Paracoccus pantotrophus: one gene and its partner. The protein of the gene in region 2 interacts with the protein of the main gene of each other region in a pairwise test. Links are inferred from orthologs where the notes say so. Each region holds a gene or a part of one and is shown on either strand. Other genes may lie near its edges. The genes, in order: nusG and rho.

Region 1 (9,266 bases), 640 kb from region 2 along the record:
GCACCGAGATGGTGATGCCGGGCGACAACCTGAAGTTCACGGTGGAGCTGATCGCGCCGATCGCGATGGAGGAGAAGCTGCGCTTCGCCATCCGCGAGGGCGGCCGCACGGTCGGCGCCGGCGTGGTGTCGAAGATCCTGAAGTGATCTGGCGGGGGCGGCGGCCCTGCGCCGCTGCCCCGCCCGGGATCATCGGGTGATCCCGCGAGGGATATCGCGATGAGGGGCCGCTCCGCAGGGGGCGGCCTTTCTGCTTGCCGCGGCGCGGCAGCCGGGGCGCTGCCCCGGACCCCGGGATATTTCGGCAAGAAAGAAGCAAGGCAAAGCGGACGCGCGGGAGAGGGGCCGGAGAGGGTTTTTCATGCTATCCTTGCGCCAGCAGGCAAAGGGAGAGGACGATGACCGAACGCAGGAAGGCTTCCGATTTCCATCCCCGCATCCTCGAGATCTTCGACGGCTATGTGCATGGGCGCATCGGCAAGCGGGAGTTCATGGTGCAGGCGGCGCAATTCGCCACCGCCGGGATGAGCGCCGCGGCGATCTTCGAGGCGCTGCGGCCAAATTACGCCCTGGCCCAGCAGGTACCGCCCGACGACCCCGCCATCGCGACCCAGGCCGTGAGCTATGACAGCCCCGCGGGCAATGGCCGCATCAGCGGGCTGATGGCGCGGCCGGCCGGGGCGCAGGGCAAGCTGCCCGCCGTGCTGGTGGTGCACGAGAACCGCGGGCTGAACCCCTATATCGAGGATGTCGTGCGTCGCCTGGGCAAGGCGGGCTACCTGGCCTTCGGGCCGGACGGGTTGAGCCCGCTTGGCGGCTATCCCGGCAATGACGAGCAGGGGCGCGAGATGCAGGCCGGCCTCGACCCGGTGAAGCTGATGGAGGATTTCTTTGCCGCCCATGAATTCCTGCGCGACCATGCCGATTCGACCGGCAAGGTCGGCGCGGTCGGCTTCTGCTATGGCGGCGGGGTCTGCAACGCGCTGGCGGTGGCCTATCCCGAACTGGCCGCCTCGGTACCCTTCTACGGCCGCCAGCCCCGTCCCGAGGAAGTGGCGCAGATCCAGGCGCCGCTGATGCTGCATTATGCCGAGCACGACGAGCGCGTGAACGAGGGCTGGCCGGCCTATGAGGCGGCGCTGAAGGAGCATGGCAAGGAATACCAGGCCTTTTTCTATCCCGGCACCCAGCACGGCTTCCACAATGACACAACGCCGCGCTACGACGAGGCGGCGGCGGAACTGGCCTGGCAGCGGACGCTGGATTTCTTCGCCGCAAAGCTCTCCTGACGCGAATTGTCAGCAGGACGGGGCGATCCTTGCCGGGAAAGGAGATTTCGCATGATCGACCATATCGGATTTCCCGTCTCGGACCTGGCCCGCTCGCGCGCTTTCTACGACCGGGCGCTGGTGCCGCTGGGCATCGGGCTGCTGATGGAGGTGACCGAAGAGATGACCGGCGGCCATGGCGCGCATCTGGGCTATGGCCGCGAGGGCAAGCCGTTCTTCTGGATCGGCAGCGGCCGGTCTGCCGGTCCGGGCACTCATGTCGCCTTTGCCGCGCCCGACCGGGCGACGGTGGACGCCTTTCATGCCGCCGCGCTGGCCGCGGGCGGGCAGGACAACGGTGCGCCGGGGCTGCGGCCGGAATACCATCCCGGCTATTATGGCGCCTTCGTGCTCGACCCTGACGGCAACAATATCGAGGCCGTCCACCACGGAGAGCCGGCATGACCGCCTATCACGGCTCCTGTTTCTGCGGCGCCGTCCGCTTCGAGGCCGAGGGCGACCTGTCGCAAGGCACCATGCGCTGCAATTGCAGCTTCTGCCGCAAGATGCGCTATTGGGAGATGCGGTTGCCCGACCCGGAACGCTTCCGCATCACCCATGGCGCCGAGATGCTGGCCGAGACCCCGCGCCGGCAGCAGGACGGTGTGGACATGCACCATATGTTCTGCGCCCGCTGCGGGACGAGGCTGTGGACTGAGGGCAACCTGGAAGAGATGGGCGGCCGCTTCGTCCAGGTCTGCGTCAGTGCGCTGGACGATGTGTCCGAGGCCGAGCTGATCGCCGCCCCGGTCTTCTATGCCGACGGCGCGCATGACGCCTGGTGGAACCCCGCACCCGAGACCCGGCACCTGTGACCGCAGGCCGCGCGCCGCATGCGCTTTCTCCGTTTTCCAAATACTCCGGGGGAGCCCCGCAGGGGCGGGGGCGGAGCCCCCCGGCGCCAGCGTATCCAGGCCCGACTGCCGCCCGGTTGCCTCGGCGGCGAAATCCCGCTATGGTGCCTGCCGCAGCAGAGGAGAACGGTGTCATGGACAGCTCGCAAATCTGACCTTTCACGGACGGATTGAAGAGGATTCCCATGACTGCCCACTTCCTTGATGCGGCTTTGCCCCATCCCATGCGCTTTCCCGACGGCACTCTGAACCGGGGGCTGGTGCATCTGAACCGGGTGATCGACCATCCGAATATCGAGATCGGCGATTTCACCTATGCCAGCAGCTTCGACCCGCCGGACGACTGGGCGGCGCGGCTGGCGCCCTATACCTATGCCGGCGCGCCCGAGCGGCTGGTGATCGGGCGGTTCTGCCAGATCGCCGACCGGGTGCGGATCGTCACCGCCTCGGCCAATCATCCGATGGCCGGGATCTCGACCTATCCCTTCGCGATCTTCGACCATGCGCGGGTCGGCGATTACATCGACCAGATCAGCGGCTTGCCGGATACGGTGATCGGCCACGATGTCTGGATCGGCGACGGCGCCACCATCCTGCCGGGCGCGCGGATCGGCAGCGGCGTCATCATCGGCGCCGGCGCGGTGGTCGGGGGCGTGGTGCCGGATTACGCGGTGGTCGCGGGCAATCCCGGTCGTGTCATAAGGCTGCGCTTCGACGATGCCACCATCGCCCGGCTCATGGCGTTGCAATGGTGGCACTGGCCCGTGGCGCGGATCGCCCGCGCCACCGCCGCGCTGGCCCGTGCCGATGTCGCGGCGCTTGAGGAACTGGCCGCCTGAGGCGGCGCGACGAAACGAACCGGGCAAGCGCCCGGACTGATGCGAATGAGGTCTGTCATGTTCAGCTGGTTCGAGCGCCGGCTTGATCCCTATCCCGCCGATCCGCCGCGCATGCCGCCGCAGGGGCTGTGGCGGTTCATCCTGCATTTCTCGCGCGGGGCCGAGGGCTACATGCTGTCGATGGCCGCCTGCTCGGCGATGATCGCCGTGGCCGAGGTGGTGCTGTTCGGCTATCTGGGCGAGCTGGTGAACCGGCTGGCCGGCGCCGATCGCGAGAATTTCTGGGCGGTCGAGGGCAACCGGCTGATCCTGATGGGCGCGATCCTGGTGATCGGCCTGCCGCTGCTGCAGGTGCTGTTCTCGCTCTTGATGCACCAGACGCTGATGGGCAATTTCCCGCAGCGCATCCGCTGGCAGGCGCATCGCTATCTGCTGCGCCAGTCGATGAGCTATTTCCAGGACGAGTTCGCCGGCCGCATCGCCACCAAGCTGATGCAGACCGCACTGGCGGTGCGCGAAGTGGCGATGAAGTTCATGGACGTGCTGGTCTATGTCGGGGTCTATTTCATCGGCGCGCTGATCCTGGCCGCCTCGACCGACGGCTGGCTGGCATTGCCCTTTGCCGGCTGGGGCATCCTCTACGGGCTTCTGCTGTGGTGGCTGATCCCGCGCATCGGCCGCATCAGCGAGGCGCAGGCCGATGCCCGCGCGGTGATGACCGGCCGGGTGGTGGACAGCTATACCAACATCTCGACGGTCAAGCTGTTCTCGCATTCATCGCGCGAGGAAGCCTATGTCCGCGAAAGCATGGACGGTTTCCTGCAGACGGTGCATGGGCAGATGCGGCTGGCCTCGATCCAGAACATCCTGCTGTCCACGCTGAACTCGCTCCTGACCTTCTCGGTCACGGTGCTGGGCCTGTGGCTGTGGGTCGGCGGCAAGATCGAGGTCGGCGCGGTCGCCGTGGCCATCCCGCTGGCGCTTCGGCTGGGCAACATGTCGCATTGGATCATGTGGGAATTCGCCGGGCTCTTCGAGAATATCGGCACGGTGCGCGACGGCATCGGCTCGCTGTCCTTGCCGCGCATGGTGACGGATGCGCGCGGTGCGCGCCCGCTTTCGGTGCCCGAGGGGCGGGTCGAGTTCGACCGCGTCACCTTCCGCTATGGCGAGGCGGCGCGGCCCGGCCGCGGCGCGGTGCTGGACGACCTGAGCCTGGCCATCGCGCCGGGCGAGCGGATCGGGCTGGTCGGGCGCTCGGGCGCGGGCAAGTCGACGCTGGTGAACCTGATGCTGCGCTTCCACGACCTGGAATCGGGCCGCATCCTGATCGACGGCCAAGACATCGCGCAGGTCACGCAGGAAAGCCTGCGCGCCGCCATCGGCGTGGTGACGCAGGACACCTCGCTCTTGCACCGCTCGATCCGCGACAATATCGCTTATGGCCGGCCGGACGCGTCCGAGGCCGAGATCCTGCGCGCCGCCGAACTGGCCGAGGCGGATTTCATCGCCGGCCTGACCGATTCGCAGGGCCGGCGCGGGCTTGACGCCCATGTCGGCGAACGCGGGGTCAAGCTGTCGGGCGGCCAGCGCCAGCGCATCGCCATCGCGCGGGTGCTGCTGAAGGACGCGCCGATCCTGGTGCTGGACGAGGCGACCAGCGCCCTGGACAGCGAGGTCGAGGCGGCGATCCAGTCGCAGCTCGACATGCTGATGCAAGGCAAGACGGTGATCGCCATCGCGCATCGGCTGTCGACCATCGCGCGCATGGACCGGCTGGTGGTGATGGAGCAGGGCCGCATCGTCGAGCAGGGCACGCATGAGGCGCTGCTGGCGCGCGGCGGCATCTATGCCGGCCTCTGGGCGCGGCAGTCCGGCGGGTTTCTTGAGGCCGAGTGATCTTCCCTCTTGAACCCCGCCCGGACCTGCCGTAATCAGCAGCGCGGCCTAGGGGTATAGCTCAGTTGGTAGAGCATCGGTCTCCAAAACCGAGGGTCGGGGGTTCGAGTCCCTCTGCCCCTGCCAGCCGCTTCCCGTGTCAAGCCGCGTGCCTTCCGATCCCTGCCGAGATCCCATGGCGCTGAGCATACATCTGGGGGCGCACAAGACCGCCTCGACCCATCTGCAATTTTCCCTGCGCCAGGTGCGCGACCGGCTGCTTGGCGCCGGGCTGGCCTATGTCGATCCGGCCATGCTGCGCGGTCAGCCGCTGTCGCTTTCTGCCGTCCTGGCTCAGGGCATCGGCGGGCGGGACCAGGACTCCGCCCGGCGGATGCTGCTGGACATGCGGCAGGGCTGCCGCGATCTGCTGATCTCGGAAGAAAACATCCTGGGCATGACCCATCGCAGCCGGCTGTTTTCCCGGCGCGGCGAGATCTATCCCCGCGCGGCGCAGCGGCTGCGGCATGTCATCGCCCTGGCGGGCGGCGGGCCTGCGGTGGTGTATCTGTCGCTGCGCGACCCCGCCTCCTTCAACGTCTCGGCCTTCGCGCTCCAGGTTGCCGGCGGCAAGGAGATCGACATCCATTCCTATCTGGGCGGCCGCGACCCGGCGCGCTCGGCCTGGGCGGGGCTGGTCGGACGGTTGGCGGCGGTCGAGGGGGTCTCGCGCATCGTGCTGTGGCGCTACGAGGATTATCCGGCGCTACGCCCGCGGCTGCTTGAACGGCTGCTGCCCGCCGGCCTTGCGGCCGAGGTGCCCGACCCGCCGCCCGCCAATGTCAGCCTGACCCAGGCCGGCTACGACTGGCTGCTGCGCCGCGCCGCCTCGGGCGACGGCATCGACCAGCGGATCCTGGCGCGGCGCGCGCGCGAGCGTTTCCAGCCCGCCTCGGGCCATGCCCGGCTGCGCCTGCTGGATGACGAGACCCATGCCCGTTCGGCCTGGAACTATGCGCAGGACATCGCCGCCCTGCGCGCCATGCCGGGGGTCGAGTTCCTGGAGCCGTGATCGCCCCCCGCTCAGATCGGCGCTTGAAATGCCGGCCGGTGCAGGCTATCTGACCCGCTGCAAGACCGAAGGAAAATCCATGGCCAATCCCGTCCAGTTCATCAGCCAGGTCCGTGCCGAGCTTGGCAAGATCACCTGGCCCACGCGCCGCGAGGTGGTGACGACCACGATCATGGTCTTCATCATGGCGACGCTGGCCTCGATCTTCTTCTTCCTCGTGGACCTGCTGATCAAGACCGGGCTTTCGGTCGTGATCAACCTGGTCGGCAGCTGAGGGCTTGCATTGAGGGGCAGGGGGCGTTATGTCCGCCCGACCTGCCCGTGATACGGCGTGCATCGATTCGGTCGTGCGCGCCGATTTCAATTTGGCCGGCGCCTGCGGCATGTGCCCAAGGGTGGGTCGGGGCGGGTAAGGAATTCAATGGGTTGGCCTTGGCCTGCCCGGAAGGAAACAGGGGTCGATCGAGACATGGCAAAGCGTTGGTATTCGGTCAGCGTCCTGTCGAACTTTGAAAAGAAGGTCGCCGAGGCGATTCGCCAGGCCGTTGTCGAAAAGGGCCTGGAAGACGAGATCGACGAGGTGCTGGTCCCGACCGAGGAAGTGATCGAGATCCGCCGCGGCAAGAAGGTCACCTCCGAGCGCCGCTTCATGCCCGGCTATGTGCTGGTGCGCATGGAACTGTCGGACAAGACCTATCACCTGGTGAACTCGATCAACCGCGTGACCGGTTTCCTGGGTGCCCAGGGCAAGCCGATGCCGATGCGCGACGACGAGGTCAACGCGATCCTGCATCGCACCGGCGAGGGCGGGGCCGAGGTCGCGCCGCGCAACCTGATCCGGTTCGATGTGGGCGAAAAGGTGAACGTGACCGACGGGCCCTTCGAGGGCTTCTCGGGCATGGTCGAGGAAGTGGACGAGGCCGCGAACCGCATCAAGGTCACGGTGTCCATCTTTGGCCGCCCGACGCCGGTGGAACTGGAATTCACGCAGGTCGCCAAGACCGCGTGATCGTCTGCGGGAGGCGCCGGCCCTTCGGGGCGCAGCCGTACCGCTAAGTCGGCCCCATCGGTCCAATAACGGGCGGGGCGTGATGATAAGGAGAGGGCCAGATGGCCAAGAAAGTTGTCGGCAGCCTCAAGCTGCAAATCAAGGCGGGTCAGGCGAACCCGTCCCCGCCCGTCGGCCCGGCCCTGGGTCAGCGCGGCATCAACATCATGGAATTCTGCAAGGCGTTCAACGCCAAGACGCAGGAGATGGAGCAGGGCGCCCCTGTTCCGGTCGTGATCACCTATTACGCCGACAAGTCCTTCACCTTCGAGACCAAGACGCCCCCGGCCTCGTTCCTGCTGAAGAAGGCCGCCGGCCTGAAGCCGGTCGGCAAGCGCAACCGCGCCAAGGGTTCGGAAAAGCCCGGCCGCCAGGTCGCCGGCACCGTGACCGCCAAGCAGGTCCGCGAGATCGCCGAAGCCAAGATGAAGGATCTGTCCGCCAACGACATCGAGGCCGCGATGCAGATCATCCTGGGCTCGGCGCGTTCGATCGGCATCGAGGTGAAAGGCTAAGCCATGGCTAAACTGTCGAAAAAGCAAGCCGCCGCCCGCGCCGCCTTTGCCGGCAAGGCGAATCTTCCCGTCGAGGAAGCCGTCAAGCTGGTCAAGGAGAACGCCAGCGCGAAATTCGACGAGACCGTCGAGATCGCGATGAACCTGGGCGTCGATCCCCGCCACGCCGACCAGATGGTCCGCGGCGTCGTGACCCTGCCCAACGGCACCGGCAAGGATGTGCGCGTCGCCGTCTTCGCCCGCGGCCCCAAGGCTGACGAGGCGAAGGCCGCCGGCGCCGAGATCGTCGGTGCGGAAGACCTGATGGAGACGATCCAGTCGGGCAAGATCGAGTTCGATCGCTGCATCGCCACGCCGGACATGATGCCGCTGGTCGGCCGTCTGGGCAAGATCCTGGGTCCGCGCAACCTGATGCCGAACCCCAAGGTCGGCACGGTGACGATGGACGTGAAGGCCGCCGTCGAGGCCGCCAAGGGCGGCGAGGTCCAGTTCAAGGCCGAGAAGGCGGGCGTGGTCCATGCCGGTGTCGGCAAGGCCTCGTTCGATGCCGAGAAGCTGGCCGAGAACATCCGCGCCTTCGTGGATGCGGTGAACCGGGCCAAGCCGTCGGGCGCCAAGGGTACCTATGTCAAGAAGGTCTCGATCAGCTCGACCATGGGTCCGGGCGTGTCGCTGGACCTGTCTTCGGCGGTCGCGCAGTAAGCGCGCAAGAATTTCGCCGGCACCCTGCAACAGGGTCCGGCGAATGGCGGGGCAGCGATGCCCCGTCCTGTCCGAGACGGAGGGTGCCGACCCGATACGCTATCTGGCCGGCTTAATCGTCCTTCCTGAGATGGGATCAAGACCATTTTCCGAAGGTTTCTTCGGGGGATCTTGGGACCGTCACGGACCCATCCGGTCGCTGTTCGGGCGGCTGGAAAGTGAGAGCCGGGGGGAAACCCCCAACTTGGAGTGAAACCGTGGATAGAGCGCAAAAAGAACAGGTGGTCGAAGAACTCGGCCAGATCTTTGAAGCCTCTGGCGTCGTGGTGGTTGCCCGCTACGAGGGAATGACGGTTGCCCAGATGCAGGACCTGCGCGCGCAGATGCGCGAAGCCGGCGGGTCCGTTCGCGTTGCCAAGAACAGGCTCGCCAAGATCGCCCTGGATGGGAAGCCTTGCGCAAGCATCGCCGACTATCTGACGGGTATGACCGTGCTCGCCTATTCCGAAGACCCGGTGGCTGCCGCCAAGGTCGCGGATAAATACGCCAAGGGGAACGACAAGTTCGTGATCCTGGGCGGTGCGATGGGCGACACGGCGCTTGACCCGGCCGGTGTGAAGGCCGTGGCCCAGATGCCGTCGCGCGAGGAGCTTATCGCTTCGATCGTGGCCTGCATCGGTGCCCCTGCTTCCAACATCGCGGGCGCGATCGGCGCACCTGCCAGCAACATCGCGGGCATCCTCTCGACTCTGGAAGAGCGCGAGGCCGCCTGAGGCAATCCCCATTCCGTCGTGGGGTTGAAACCCCGACGTTGGAACACTTAATGGAAAGAACGGAAAAATGGCTGATCTGAAGAAACTCGCCGAAGAAATCGTGGGCCTGACCCTGCTGGAAGCCCAGGAACTGAAGAACATCCTGAAAGACGAATACGGCATCGAGCCCGCCGCCGGCGGCGCCGTGATGGTTGCCGGCCCGGCCGCTGGCCCGGCTGAAGCCGCCGAAGAAAAAACCGAATTCGACGTCGTCCTGGT
Region 2 (12,542 bases):
CGCCAATCTTCTGGCGCATGAACTGGCCGATCTGGACCGAATCCGCAGCCTGTTCGACGACCTGGAGCGCAAGCGCGACATCGCCGAATTCCTGGAACTGGCCGAGCAGGGCGAGGGCGTGCGCATTTTCATCGGCTCCGAGAACAAGCTTTTTTCACTTTCCGGTTCCTCTCTCGTCGTTTCGCCCTATATGAATGCCGACCGAAAGATTGTTGGCGCGGTCGGCGTCATCGGTCCGACGCGGCTGAACTATGGCCGCATCGTGCCGATCGTGGACTATACTGCGCAGCTTGTCGGCCGGTTGATTTCGGGCCGGAAAGGATGATGAGGACATGACGAAGGAAAACCCGAACGGCAGCCCGCTGGATGAGGAGATCATCGACCCGCCGGCCGATGAGACCCCCTCGCCCGATGTCGAGGCGCTGATCGCCGAGCGGGATGAATACCGCGACCGCTTCATGCGGGCACTGGCCGATGCCGAGAATGCCCGCAAGCGGGCCGAGAAGGATCGCCGAGATGCCGAGCAATACGGCGGCTCGCGCCTGGCGCGCGACCTGCTGCCGGTGCATGACGCCCTGACCCGCGCGCTGGATGCCGCGGGCGACGAGCAGCGCACCGCGGCGGCGGCCCTGATCGAGGGTGTCGAGCTGACCCTGCGCGAACTGAACAACGTCTTTGCCAAGCACGGCATCAAGGTCATCACCCCGACCCTGGGCGAGAAATTCGATCCCCAGCAGCACGAGGCCATGTTCGAAGCGCCGGTTCCCGGCACCATGGCGGGAAACATCATCCAGGTCATGGATAACGGCTTCATGCTGCATGACCGGCTGTTGCGCCCAGCCAAGGTGGGCGTCAGCTCCACCCCCGCAAGCTGAGCCGATTACGTCGTCGGAAAGCGCCGAACCCCGGAGGAGACTCCGGGGTTTTTTCTGGCCAAGTATAGCAAGTCTAGGCGTGCTGACGCTGTGATATACCAGATATTGTGGTCAGTTGCCGGCAAGAATCTGGCACAGCCGATCAAGCTGATCCAGGTCGCGATAGGTGATGACGACCTGGCCGCCATCGACCCCGGCATGGTTGATCGCCACCTTCATTTTCAGATGTGCGGTCAAATCGCCTTCGAGCGCACGGGTGTCGGCATCCTTTTCGTGCCTGGGATTGCGGGGCTTTTGCGTCCGGGCGCCTTCGGCCTGGCGGCGCACCAGATCCTCGGTCTCGCGCACCGAGAGGTTCTTTTCGATCACCTTCCGCGCCAGTTCGACCGGATTGGCCGCGGTGATCAGGGCGCGGGCATGTCCGGCGGTCAGCTTGCCTTCCTTGAGCCAAGCCTGGACCTGTTCCGGCAGGTTCAGCAAGCGCAACAGGTTGGCGATATGGCTGCGGCTCTTGTTCAGCGCCTCCGCCAGCTTTTCCTGGGTATGGCCGAAACGGTCCATAAGCTGGCGATAGGATGCCGCCTCCTCGATGGCATTCAGGTCGGCGCGCTGGATATTCTCGACGATGGCGACCTCCAGCACCTCGGTATCGTCGAGGTCGCGGACGATGACCGGCACCTCGTGAAGCTGGGCAATCTGCGCAGCGCGCCAGCGCCGTTCACCGGCAACGATCTGGTAAAGGCCGCGATCCGACGGGTGCGGGCGGACGATCAGCGGCTGCAACATGCCGCGCGTCCTCAGCGAATCGGCCAGTTCCTGCAAGGCCTCGGGGGCGAAGCTGCGGCGCGGCTGGTCGGGGTTGGGGGTCAGCTGCTCGACCGGAAGGATCTGCCGCGGGGCCGGACGTTCGGATGGAATCAGGTCGACATCGGCCATCAGGGCCGAAAGGCCACGACCCAGACCGCGCTTTTCAAGCTTGTTCTCTGCCATAATTCCTCCTCAGGCGGTCGCGAATTGACGGGACAGGAACTCGGCAGCCAATTCGCGATAGGCGTGGCTTCCCTTGGAGTTCGGATCGTATTGCAGCACCGGCATGGCATGGGACGGCGCCTCGGACAGCCGGACATTGCGCGGAATCACCGTGCGATAGACCAGCCCGGAAAGGGTGTTGCGCGCATCTGCCTCGACCTGCTGCGACAGGTTGTTGCGATTATCCGCCATGGTCAGCAACACGCCCTCGATCCGCAGGTCGGGATTGGCGGTCTGGCGAACCTCGCGCACGGTCATCAGCAGTTGCGAAAGCCCCTCCAGCGCATAGAATTCGGCTTGCAGCGGCACCAGGACGCTGTCCGAAGCTACCATGGCATTGACGGTCAGAAGGCCAAGCGCCGGCGGGCAATCGATCAGGATATAGTCCAGCTCCGCAGGAACCGTCAGCTTTCGCCGCAGGAGCTGGGTCCGGCCGGAACGATTGGACAGTTCGAAATCTGCCGAGGCCAGATCCCGATTGGATGGGACAAGACGAAGGTTGGCGATCGCCGTGTCGCGCAGGGTCTCGGATAACGCCTGCTCGCCGGTCAGCAGATCGTAAGAGGTCAGAACCCGATCCTCCAGCGCCACCCCAAGTCCTGTCGAAGCGTTGCCTTGCGGATCAAGATCTATGATCGCGACCCGCTGGCCTTGCTCGGCCAGGGCAGCGCCAAGATTGATCGCCGTGGTGGTCTTTCCCACGCCGCCCTTCTGGTTTGCAACGGCAATGATGCGTGTCTCATGCATGGCGAACTTCCGTAATTTCCAGAATGGCCGCGTCAGGGTCAGTCGTGCTTTGATGGGGCTTTAGTTCGAATTTCCAATCGGTTCGCGCCTGAGCGACCTCGTCCTGCCAGTTTCGGCCCTTCATGAGCCATGCCGTTCCAGATGCGCTCAGGTGCCGGTCCACATATGCCATGAGCTGAGGAAGCGGGGCAAGGGCCCTTGCGCTGATATTGGCAGCATCAAGCCTATCCACGGCCTCGATGCGCTTGCACAGCACTCGCGCATGCGGCAGCGCCAGCTCACGCAGCACATTGCGCAAGAAGGCAGCCTTGCGTTGGTCGCTTTCCACCATGGTCAATTGCAGCTCAGGCCGCATGATCGCCATCACGACACCGGGAAATCCGCCACCGCTGCCCAGATCGACCCAATTTCCCGGAGAATTTTCAGCAATCTCGGCCAATTGCAAGCTGTCCGCGATATGCCGGGTCTCGATCTGCTCTACCGTGGACGGTGCGATCAGGTTGATCGCCGGGTTCCATTTCCGCAGCAACCCCACATAGGCAGCAAGACGCTCTGTTTCACGTGAAACACCCATCACGCGGTTTTCCGGGCACCAATGCGGATCACGGCGAGAATCAGCGTCAAGGCCGCGGGAGTCATGCCCTCGATCCCCGCGGCCGCGGCGAGGGTTCCGGGCCGATATCTGTTCAGCTTGGATTTGAGTTCATTTGACAGGCCCGAAAGCGCATCATAGTCGAACTCGGCCGGAATGACCACGGACTCTTCCTTGCGCAACAGTTCGGCATCTTTGCCCTGGCGGTCCATGTATTGATGATAGAGCGCATCCGCTGCCAGTTGCGCAATAGTGGCCGGGTCGTACGAAGAAAGCTCGTCGTCCAGTGCAAGAACTTGATCTTGCGGTATTTCCTGCTGAGCAAGCAGCGCGAACAGGCTGCGCCTAACACCATCTTGCCGCACCTCGATCCCGGCTCGGGAAAGTTCCGTAGGGGTAAGGCTTACGGATTCGGCCCGAATCCGCGCCGCGGAATAGCGCCGCATCTTTTCGGAGAACGCCTGCTGGCGCGCTTGCCCCACGCAGCCGATCTCAATCCCCAGCGGGGTCAGGCGCTGGTCTGCATTATCCGCCCGCAGAGAAAGGCGAAATTCTGCGCGGGAAGTAAACATCCGGTAAGGTTCACTGACGCCTCGGGTGGTAAGATCGTCGATCATCACTCCGATGTAGCTTTGAGAACGGGAGAAATGCAGCATCTCTCGGCCTTGCGCTTTCAGCGCGGCATTGAGGCCCGCCACCAAGCCTTGCGCTGCGGCCTCCTCATAGCCGGTCGTGCCGTTGATTTGTCCGGCAAGGAACAGCCCCGACAGGGCCTTGGTTTCCAGCGTCGGCGTCAGCGCCCGCGGATCGACATAGTCATATTCCACCGCATAGCCGGGCTGCACGATTTCAGCCGCTTCCAGGCCGCGGATCGACCGGACATAGGCCAGCTGGACATCTTCGGGCAAGGATGTCGAAATGCCATTGGGATAGACCAGATCACTGTCCAAACCTTCCGGCTCCAGGAAAATCTGGTGCGAATCCTTCTGGGCAAAGCGGACGATCTTGTCTTCGATCGATGGGCAGTAGCGAGGCCCCACCCCATCAATGCGGCCGCCATACATCGCCGAACGGGCCAGGTTGTCGCGGATGATCCCGTGGGTTTCTGGATTCGTATGGGTAATCGCGCAGCTGATCTGCCGTATCTTCGGGCCCGAGGACAGATAGGAGAACATTGTCGGCTCATCGTCGCCCGGTTGCTGATCCAGGCTTTCCCAGTCGATGCTGCTGCGAAGAATGCGCGGGGGAGTGCCCGTTTTCAGTCGACCCAGCGGTAGGTTGAGCGGGCGAAGCGATGCAGCAAGCTGCACCGATGCCGGCCCGCCCCAACGGCCGGCGGGACGGGTCACATCGCCTATGTGAATCAACCCGTTAAGAAAGGTTCCCGTGGTCAGGATGATCTGCCGGGCCTGCAATTCTGTGCCATCGGCCAGCCGCAAACCGCGCAACTCGGCCTGTTCATGCAGCAATTCGGCTGCTTCGCCAAGCACCAGGGACAAGCCGGCCTGCCCGGCCATGACCCGCGCCGCAGCGGCTCGATAGATCTTGCGGTCAGCTTGTGCGCGCGGTCCCTGCACAGCAGGCCCCTTGCGGCGATTCAGCAGCCGGAACTGGATGCCGGCGGCATCGGCCAGTCTTCCCATGACACCGTCAAGCGCATCGATTTCACGCACCAGGTGGCCTTTTCCCAACCCGCCAATCGCGGGATTGCAGGACATCGTACCCAGATCATCGCGATTCAGCGTTATCAGCGCGGTTTCCGCGCCCATGCGCGCAGCAGCCATGGCGGCTTCCAAACCGGCATGGCCTCCACCAATCACGATTACGTCGAATTGTTTCACGTGAAACCCTATTTTCCGATACAGAAGGAACTGAAGATCTCGTCCAGATAATCCTCGGCCCCCACCCGCCCAACCATCATCGCCAAAGCTTGTGCCGCTTGCCGCAAGGCTTCGGCAAGAAACTCCGGTGCGGTGCTATACTCGACTTCAAGGGCTGCCAGGGCGCGCTGCAAGGCTTCCGCCTGCCTCTTGTGTCCCACCAGCCCGGACGCTGCCGCCCTGACTCGCAGGCGATCATAGACCAGATCCAGCAATTCCGCGACCCCTTCCCCGGTCAGGCCCGAGATCGATATTCCTGCGCCTCGCCCAAGATCTGCCTTGGCACGAACGATGATATCGTCCTCCTTCGCGGCTTCGCCGGCAAGCCCATCAACCGAAAGGTGGATGCGCAAGTCGGCCTCGGCCGCTTTCTGCACCCCCCGCGCAACCCCCATGGCCTCCACGGGATCACTGCTTTCGCGCAACCCGGCCGTATCCAGGAAGGTCACCGGCAAGCCGCGCAGATCGGTATGAAGTTCCAGAATATCCCGCGTCGTCCCCGCGATCTCGGAAACCAGGGCGATGTCGCGCTGGCCGATGCGATTCAGAAGCGTCGATTTCCCGGCGTTCGGCGGCCCGATTATCGCCACGACATAACCTTGCCGCAACCGTTCGGTCGCCGGATAGCCTGCCAGCATCAGCCGGATATCGCTACGAACCGCCTCGATCAAATCCAGCGCCTCTGCCGGAACCTCCTCGGGCACCTCCTCATCGGCGAAATCGATGCTGGCTTCGATCAGGGCCCCGGCACGAACCAACTTGGCGCGCAGTTCATCGGCCTTTCGACCCAGTTCCCCTTCTGTTGCCCGCATTGCCAGCTTTCGCTGTGCTTCCGTCTCAGCGGAAAGCAGATCGGCCAACCCTTCGGCTTCAGCCAGGTCCATGCGGCCATTGAGAAAGGCCCGCTTGCTGAACTCTCCTGCCTCGGCCCTTCGCAATCCCCGGGCCAGAAGCGCCTGCGCCAGCCTGTTGGCAATGACCGGCGCACCGTGCAGATGCATTTCGGCCACTTCCTCACCCGTAAAGCTGTGGCCTTCCTCGAACCAGATGACCAACGCGCGGTCAATCAGATCCTCTCCGTCCCGCAGCGCCCGCAGCGCCGCCATGCGCGGCGTCGCCACTGGTCCGGCCAAGGATTCCAAGACCGCACGCGCCTTCGGTCCGCTCAGGCGGACGACGGAAACCCCCCCTCGGCCGGGCGGGGTGGCCTCGGCAAAGATCGTATCCACCGCATCCTCCGCGCCGTCAGGCGTTCATCGAATCGAAGAATTCGCTGTTGGTCTTGGTCTGCTTCAGCTTCGAGATCAGGAATTCGATCGCATCCGTGGTTCCCATCGGGTTCAGGATGCGCCGCAGCAGATAGGTCTTTTGCAGATCCTTGGCATCCACCAGCAGTTCTTCCTTGCGGGTGCCGGACTTGAGGATGTCCATCGCCGGGAACACGCGCTTGTCGGCCACCTTGCGGTCCAGAACGATCTCGCTGTTGCCGGTGCCCTTGAATTCCTCGAAGATCACCTCGTCCATGCGCGAGCCGGTATCGATCAGCGCCGTGGCGATGATGGTCAGCGAACCGCCTTCCTCGATGTTGCGCGCCGCGCCAAAGAACCGCTTCGGACGCTGCAAGGCATTCGCATCGACGCCGCCGGTCAGCACCTTGCCCGAACTGGGCACCACGGTGTTGAAGGCCCTACCAAGTCTTGTGATAGAATCCAGAAGGATAACAACATCTCGTTTATGCTCGACCAGGCGCTTGGCCTTTTCGATCACCATTTCCGAAACGGCGACATGGCGGCTGGCGGGTTCGTCGAAGGTCGAGGAAATGACCTCGCCCTTCACCGAACGCTGCATGTCCGTCACCTCTTCCGGCCGCTCGTCGATCAGCAGCACGATCAGATAGCACTCTGGATGGTTCTTCTCGATCGAATGGGCGATGTTTTGCAGCAGCACGGTCTTGCCGGTGCGTGGCGGCGCCACGATCAGCGAACGCTGGCCCTTGCCGATCGGCGCCACCAGGTCGATGATCCGGGCGGAACGGTCCTTGATGGTCGGATCCTCGATCTCCATCTTCAGCCGCTCATTGGGGTAAAGCGGCGTCAGGTTGTCGAAGGCGACCTTGTGGCGGGCCTTTTCGGGATTCTCGAAATTGATCTTCTCGACCTTGGTCAGGGCGAAATAACGCTCATTCTCGCCCGGCGCGCGGATCACGCCCTCGACCGTGTCGCCGGTGCGCAGGCTGTGCTGGCGGATCATGTCGGGGCTGACATAGATGTCGTCAGGACCCGGCAGGTAGTTCGCCTCGGGCGAGCGCAGGAAACCGAAACCGTCCTGGACCACCTCCAGCACGCCGTCGCCGCCGATCTCGAAGCCCTCCTCGGCATGTTCCTTGAGGATCGAGAACATCATCTCGCCCTTGCGCATGGTCGAGGCGTTCTCGATCTCCCATTCCTCGGCCATGGCCAGCAGATCGGCCGGGCTCTTGGCCTTGAGATCGGACAGGTTGAGACGTTCTTCGGTCATATCTAGCCTATGGGCGCGCGCTGCCCGACGCATGATCGGCCCGCGCAGGAAACTGTGTCAGGAAAAATCCGCCGGACGGCGGATGCCGCGTCACATAGGCATAATCCGCGCGCGAGTCAATTCTTCTAGAATTTCACGATCACCGACAGCACGATCAGGACCATCAGCAACGTCGGCACCTCGTTCATCATCCGATAGCGCCGCCCGCTCAGGCCCCGGCCCTGCAGCAGCGCCTTGCGCTGGCCGGCCAGCCACATGTGAAACCAGGTCATGCCCAGCACGCCGGCTGCCTTGGTCCAGGGCCAGATCATCGTCCAGTCCACGATTCCCGGCGTCAGCACCAGCGCAAGGCCGGCGATCCAGGTCACGATCATCGCCGGATTCATGATCAGCCGCAGCAGCTTGTCCTCCATGATCTGGAAGGATTGCGCTGGCTCTTGCCCGATATGGCCGCGTTCCGCGTGATAGACGAACAGCCGCGGCAGGTAAAACAGCCCCGCCATCCAGGAAAGCACCGCCATGACATGCAACGCTTTGATCCAGGGGTAAGCAAGGGGCAGGAAATCGTTCATGGTACACCTCCGCCGTCCTCTCTCTATCAAAAAGAAATGAAGATAAAGATAAGGATGATGATGTTGTTGGGCCTGTGGATGACTGGAAATCCCGGCTCCGCCTTGACCTTCCCCAGACCGCGGCGCTTGGGGAAAAAAACACCGTTAACGATTTGTTAACGAAAAATTCCATCACAAACAGCATGATAAGCAAAAACCACCTGTGGATAAGTTTGTGAAAATTTTTCTTTTCCACAGCTTGTGGGTGGTTTGCAGCCGGTTATGGACATGTGGAGAAGCCGGCTCCGTTCCTGCTCTGTCCCAAGCGGCGATCCGTAGACATGGAAAAGGCCGCGCGATCTCCACAGATTCGACCTCCCGAGTCGCGGCCGTTTATCCCCAGGCTTATACCCGCGCTTGCTGGCGGCGTGGCAGCCGCTTCCGAATGACCCCTTTCGGGGCCTGCCTGTCTCTGGAGGCGGGGCTCGGGGCTACGCAAAAGCGCCCGAGGTGCGTTTGCGTCATCCGGGCGTCGCATTTGGCGAATTGCGACCCGCCAAAGCGGTGCAATGCTTTGCCAAGGACGCCCCTTGTGACGGAATCAAGCCATGCTGAACACAGCCGAAATCCTGGACCAGCTCGCCAACCGGCGAAAGAACTTCTCGCTCAGCCGCGACCTCTATTGCGACCAGGGCGTCTACCAGGCCGATCTGGAGAATCTCTGGTATCGCGAATGGGTGTTCGCCATCCCTTCCTGCGACATTCCCAAGACCGGCAACCACGCCACCTTGCAGATCGGGCAGTATCCGGTGGTGATCGTGTGCGGCGCCGACGGCCAGATCCGTGCCTTCCACAACGTCTGCCGCCATCGCGGCCAGCGGCTGTGCCCCAAGCAGAACGGCAGCTCGCCCAAGCTGGTCTGTCCCTATCACCAATGGACCTACGACCTCGACGGCAAACTGCTGTTCGCCCGCGACATGGGGCCGGATTTCGATGCCTCGAAATACAGCCTCAAGCCGGTCCATTGCCGGACCGAGGGCGGCATGGTGTTCATCTGCCTGGCCGACAACCCGCCGGATTTCGAGCCGCTGGGCGGTTATCTGCGTGATTACGTCGGCGCCAGCGACCTCGCAAACGCCAAGGTCGCCTTCACCTCGACCATCGTCGAGAAGGGCAACTGGAAGCTGGTGATCGAGAACAACCGCGAATGCTACCATTGCGGCGGCAGCCATCCCTCGCTGTGCCGGACCTATTCCGACAACCCGCTGATGACGGTGATGGAGGGGCCCAACGCCGCCTCGCCCGAGATCCTGGCGCATTGGAACCGCTGCGACCAGGCCGGCCTGCCCGCGCGCTTCGTGAACGAGCCGGGGATGCAATGGCGCTTCGCCCGCGTGCCGCTGCTGAACAATGCCGAAAGCTTCACCATGTCCACCAAGGCGGCGGTGAACCGGCGCATGGGCACGATCCCGTGGAACGACGCCGGCAGCCTGATGTTCTATCACTTCCCGTCCAGCTGGAACCACTTCCTGCCCGACCATGCCATCGTCTTCCGCCTGCTGCCGATCTCGCCCACCGAGACCGAGGTGACCTCGAAATGGCTGGTCCACAAGGATGCGGTCGAGGGTGTCGACTACGACCTGCAGAAGCTGACCGAGGTCTGGCTGGCCACCAATGACGAGGACCGCCGCGTGGTCGAGGAGAACCAGAAGGGCATCCTGTCCCCGGCCTATGAGCCCGGCCCCTATTCGCCCCACCAGGAAGAGGGCGTGATCCATTTCGTCGACTGGTATGTGCGGCAGATGCTGGATCGCCTGTCGCCGCGTCCGGCCATGGCGGCGGAATAATGGCGGTCTTGGTCAAGGCATTCGGCGACAAGCCGTGGAAGGACGACGAGCCGCTGGAATGCGTGATGGTGGTGCCCGAGACCTCGGACACCGCCACCTTTACCTTCCGCGCGCCTTCGGGGGCCTGGTTCGATTATCAGCCCGGCCAGTTCGTCACCCTGGACCTGCCGGTTCCGGGCGGCAACGTGCAGCGCACCTATACGATCAGCTCCAGCCCGTCGCGGCCGCTGTCCATCTCGGTCACGGTCAAGGCGCAGCCGGGCAGCGTCGGCGGGCGCTGGATGATCGACCACCTGCGGCCGGGCATGCGGCTCAAGGCCTTCGGGCCGGCGGGGATTTTTTCCTTCGTCCGGCACGAGGCGCCGAAATACCTGTTCATCTCGGCCGGTTCGGGCATCACCCCGGTAATGTCGATGACCACCTGGGCCTGGGATTCGGGAGAGATGCCGGACATCGTCTTCGTCCATGCCGCGTGCAGCCCTAGCGAGATCATCTTCCGCCAGCGGCTGGAAGGCATGGCCGACCGGGTGCCGGGGCTGCAATTGCGCTTCACGGTCGAGGACTCCGACCCGTTCCGCACCTGGCACGGCTATCGCGGCCGGCTGAACCAGATCATGCTGGGCCTGATGGCCCCGGACTACCTTGAGCGCGAGGTGTTCTGCTGCGGGCCCGAGCCCTTCATGCAGGCGGTGCGCGACATGCTGATCGCGCTGGGCTTCGACATGGACCATTATCACCAGGAAAGCTTCGGCGCCCCGATCCGCACCGAGGCCGAGGCCCCGGTGCTGGACGACGTGGTCCCGGACGAGGACAGCGCCGCCCAGATCACCTTCGAAAGTTCGGGCGTGGTGGCGAAATGCAACGAGACCGACACGGTGCTGGCGGTGGCCAAGGCCAATGGGCTGAACATCCCTTCGGGCTGCACCTTCGGCCTGTGCGGCACCTGCAAGATTCGCAAGACCGCCGGCGAAGTGCATATGGTCCATAACGGCGGCATCACCGACGAGGATATCGAGGAGGGCTATATCCTGGCCTGCTGCTCGCATCCGATCGGGGCGGTCTCGGTCGAGGTCTGACCGGCACCACGGTCACAGCATGGCAAAAACCCCCGGTTTTTCTGGGAAAAGGGGCGGGCCGAAAGGTTCCGCCCCTTGTCCTGCCGCGCTTGACAGAACTACCATACCGGGTGATCCTGACCCGGTACCTATCTCTACGACAGGCAAAAGGAGGGCACGATGAATATCGACCTCTCGCGGCGCGGTTTCCTGAAACTGGCGGGTGCGGGTGTCGCGGCGACATCGCTGGGGGCCATGGGCTTCGGCGGGGCGGAGGCGGCGGAACAGGCGCATGTGCGTGCCTTCAAGCTGGCCTCGACGACCGAGACGCGCAATACCTGCCCCTATTGCTCGGTCGCCTGCGGCGTCATCATCTATTCCGACGGCGACCTGAAGGCCGGCGAAGAGGCCAGGGTCGTCCATATCGAGGGCGATGCCGACCATCCGACCAATCGCGGCACGCTTTGCCCGAAAGGCGCGGCGCTCAAGGACTTCGTCAATGCCGAGACGCGCCTGACCACGCCGCGCATCCGCCGGCCCGGCGCGGCCAGCTTCGAGGAGATCTCCTGGGAAGAGGCGCTGGACAAGATCGCCCGCGCGCTCAAGGATGACCGCGATGCCAACATGGTGCTGACCAACGACGACGGCGTGCCCGTCAACCGCTGGACCACCACCGGCTACCTGGCGGCCTCGGCCACCACCAATGAAACCGCATGGCTGACCTACAAGGTGGTCAGATCCATGGGGATCGTCGGATTCGACAACCAGGCGCGCGTCTGACACGGCCCCACGGTGTCCAGTTTGGGCCCGACATTTGGCCGTGGAGCGATGACCAACTCCTGGACCGACATCAAGAATACCGACCTCGTGGTCGTCATGGGCGGCAATGCCGCCGAAGCCCATCCCTGCGGATTCAAATGGGTGACCGAAGCCAAGGCCACGCGCGGCGCCCGGCTGATCGTGGTGGACCCGCGCTTTACCCGCACCGCCTCGGTGGCCGATTACTATGCGCCGATCCGGCCCGGCTCGGACATTGCCTTCCTGATGGGCCTGATCAACTGGTTGATCCAGAACGACAAGGTGCAATGGGATTACGTCCGCAACTTCACCAATGCCGCCTGGCTGGTGAAGGACGAGTTCGGCTGGAGCAACGGGCTGTTCACCGGCTACGACCCGGAAAAGCGCGACTATGACAAGTCGGGCTGGGACTATGTCATCGGCGAGGACGGCTTTGCCACCGTGGACATGACGCTGGAGCATCCGCGCTGCGTCTGGAACCTGCTCAAGGAACATGTCTCGCGCTATACGCCGGAACTGGTCGAACAGGTCTGCGGCACGCCCAGGGACCGCTTCCTCAAGATCGCCGAGATGATCGGCGAGTGCTCGGCGCCCGACAAGACCATGACCTCGATGTATGCGCTGGGCTGGACCCAGCACGCCAAGGGTTCG

What was found.
Region 1: the proteins of rho (region 2) and nusG interact in binary tests that used the Escherichia coli proteins (3 or more experiments, as listed by UniProt). The link is inferred for Paracoccus pantotrophus from one-to-one orthologs.

Annotation. Positions count from the first base shown.
Region 1 is NZ_CP044426.1:1,545,084-1,554,349, reverse strand. Bases 5,246-8,209 are described here. They hold nusG (transcription termination/antitermination protein NusG), read left to right. Parts: upstream 5,246-6,439; coding sequence 6,440-6,979; downstream 6,980-8,209. Other genes in these bases: rplA (50S ribosomal protein L1), read left to right, coding at 7,537-8,209; rplK (50S ribosomal protein L11), read left to right, coding at 7,081-7,533; secE (preprotein translocase subunit SecE), read left to right, coding at 6,050-6,244; ESD82_RS18160 (hypothetical protein), read left to right, coding at 5,246-5,970. Also shown: tuf (elongation factor Tu), read left to right, coding at 1-146; YghX family hydrolase, read left to right, coding at 398-1,288; ESD82_RS18185 (VOC family protein), read left to right, coding at 1,340-1,732; ESD82_RS18180 (GFA family protein), read left to right, coding at 1,729-2,142; ESD82_RS18175 (CatB-related O-acetyltransferase), read left to right, coding at 2,367-3,020; ESD82_RS18170 (ABC transporter ATP-binding protein), read left to right, coding at 3,078-4,919; more of ESD82_RS18160, read left to right, coding at 5,095-5,245; more of rplA, read left to right, coding at 8,210-8,235; rplJ (50S ribosomal protein L10), read left to right, coding at 8,493-9,008; rplL (50S ribosomal protein L7/L12), read left to right, coding at 9,076-9,266. UniProt on the Escherichia coli protein: Part of the processive rRNA transcription and antitermination complex (rrnTAC). The complex forms an RNA-chaperone ring around the RNA exit tunnel of RNA polymerase (RNAP).
Region 2 is NZ_CP044426.1:2,176,021-2,188,562, forward strand. The notes cover bases 5,505-8,366. They hold rho (transcription termination factor Rho), read right to left. Parts: upstream 7,641-8,366; coding sequence 6,369-7,640; downstream 5,505-6,368. Other genes in these bases: mnmE (tRNA uridine-5-carboxymethylaminomethyl(34) synthesis GTPase MnmE), read right to left, coding at 5,505-6,352; ESD82_RS21325 (CopD family protein), read right to left, coding at 7,766-8,212. Outside these bases: heat-inducible transcriptional repressor HrcA, read left to right, coding at 1-325; ESD82_RS21290 (nucleotide exchange factor GrpE), read left to right, coding at 333-875; ESD82_RS21295 (ParB/RepB/Spo0J family partition protein), read right to left, coding at 987-1,865; ESD82_RS21300 (ParA family protein), read right to left, coding at 1,875-2,651; 16S rRNA (guanine(527)-N(7))-methyltransferase RsmG, read right to left, coding at 2,644-3,225; tRNA uridine-5-carboxymethylaminomethyl(34) synthesis enzyme MnmG, read right to left, coding at 3,225-5,084; more of mnmE, read right to left, coding at 5,093-5,504; ESD82_RS21330 (aromatic ring-hydroxylating oxygenase subunit alpha), read left to right, coding at 8,800-10,038; ESD82_RS21335 (hybrid-cluster NAD(P)-dependent oxidoreductase), read left to right, coding at 10,038-11,114. UniProt on the Escherichia coli protein: Facilitates transcription termination by a mechanism that involves Rho binding to the nascent RNA, activation of Rho's RNA-dependent ATPase activity, and release of the mRNA from the DNA template.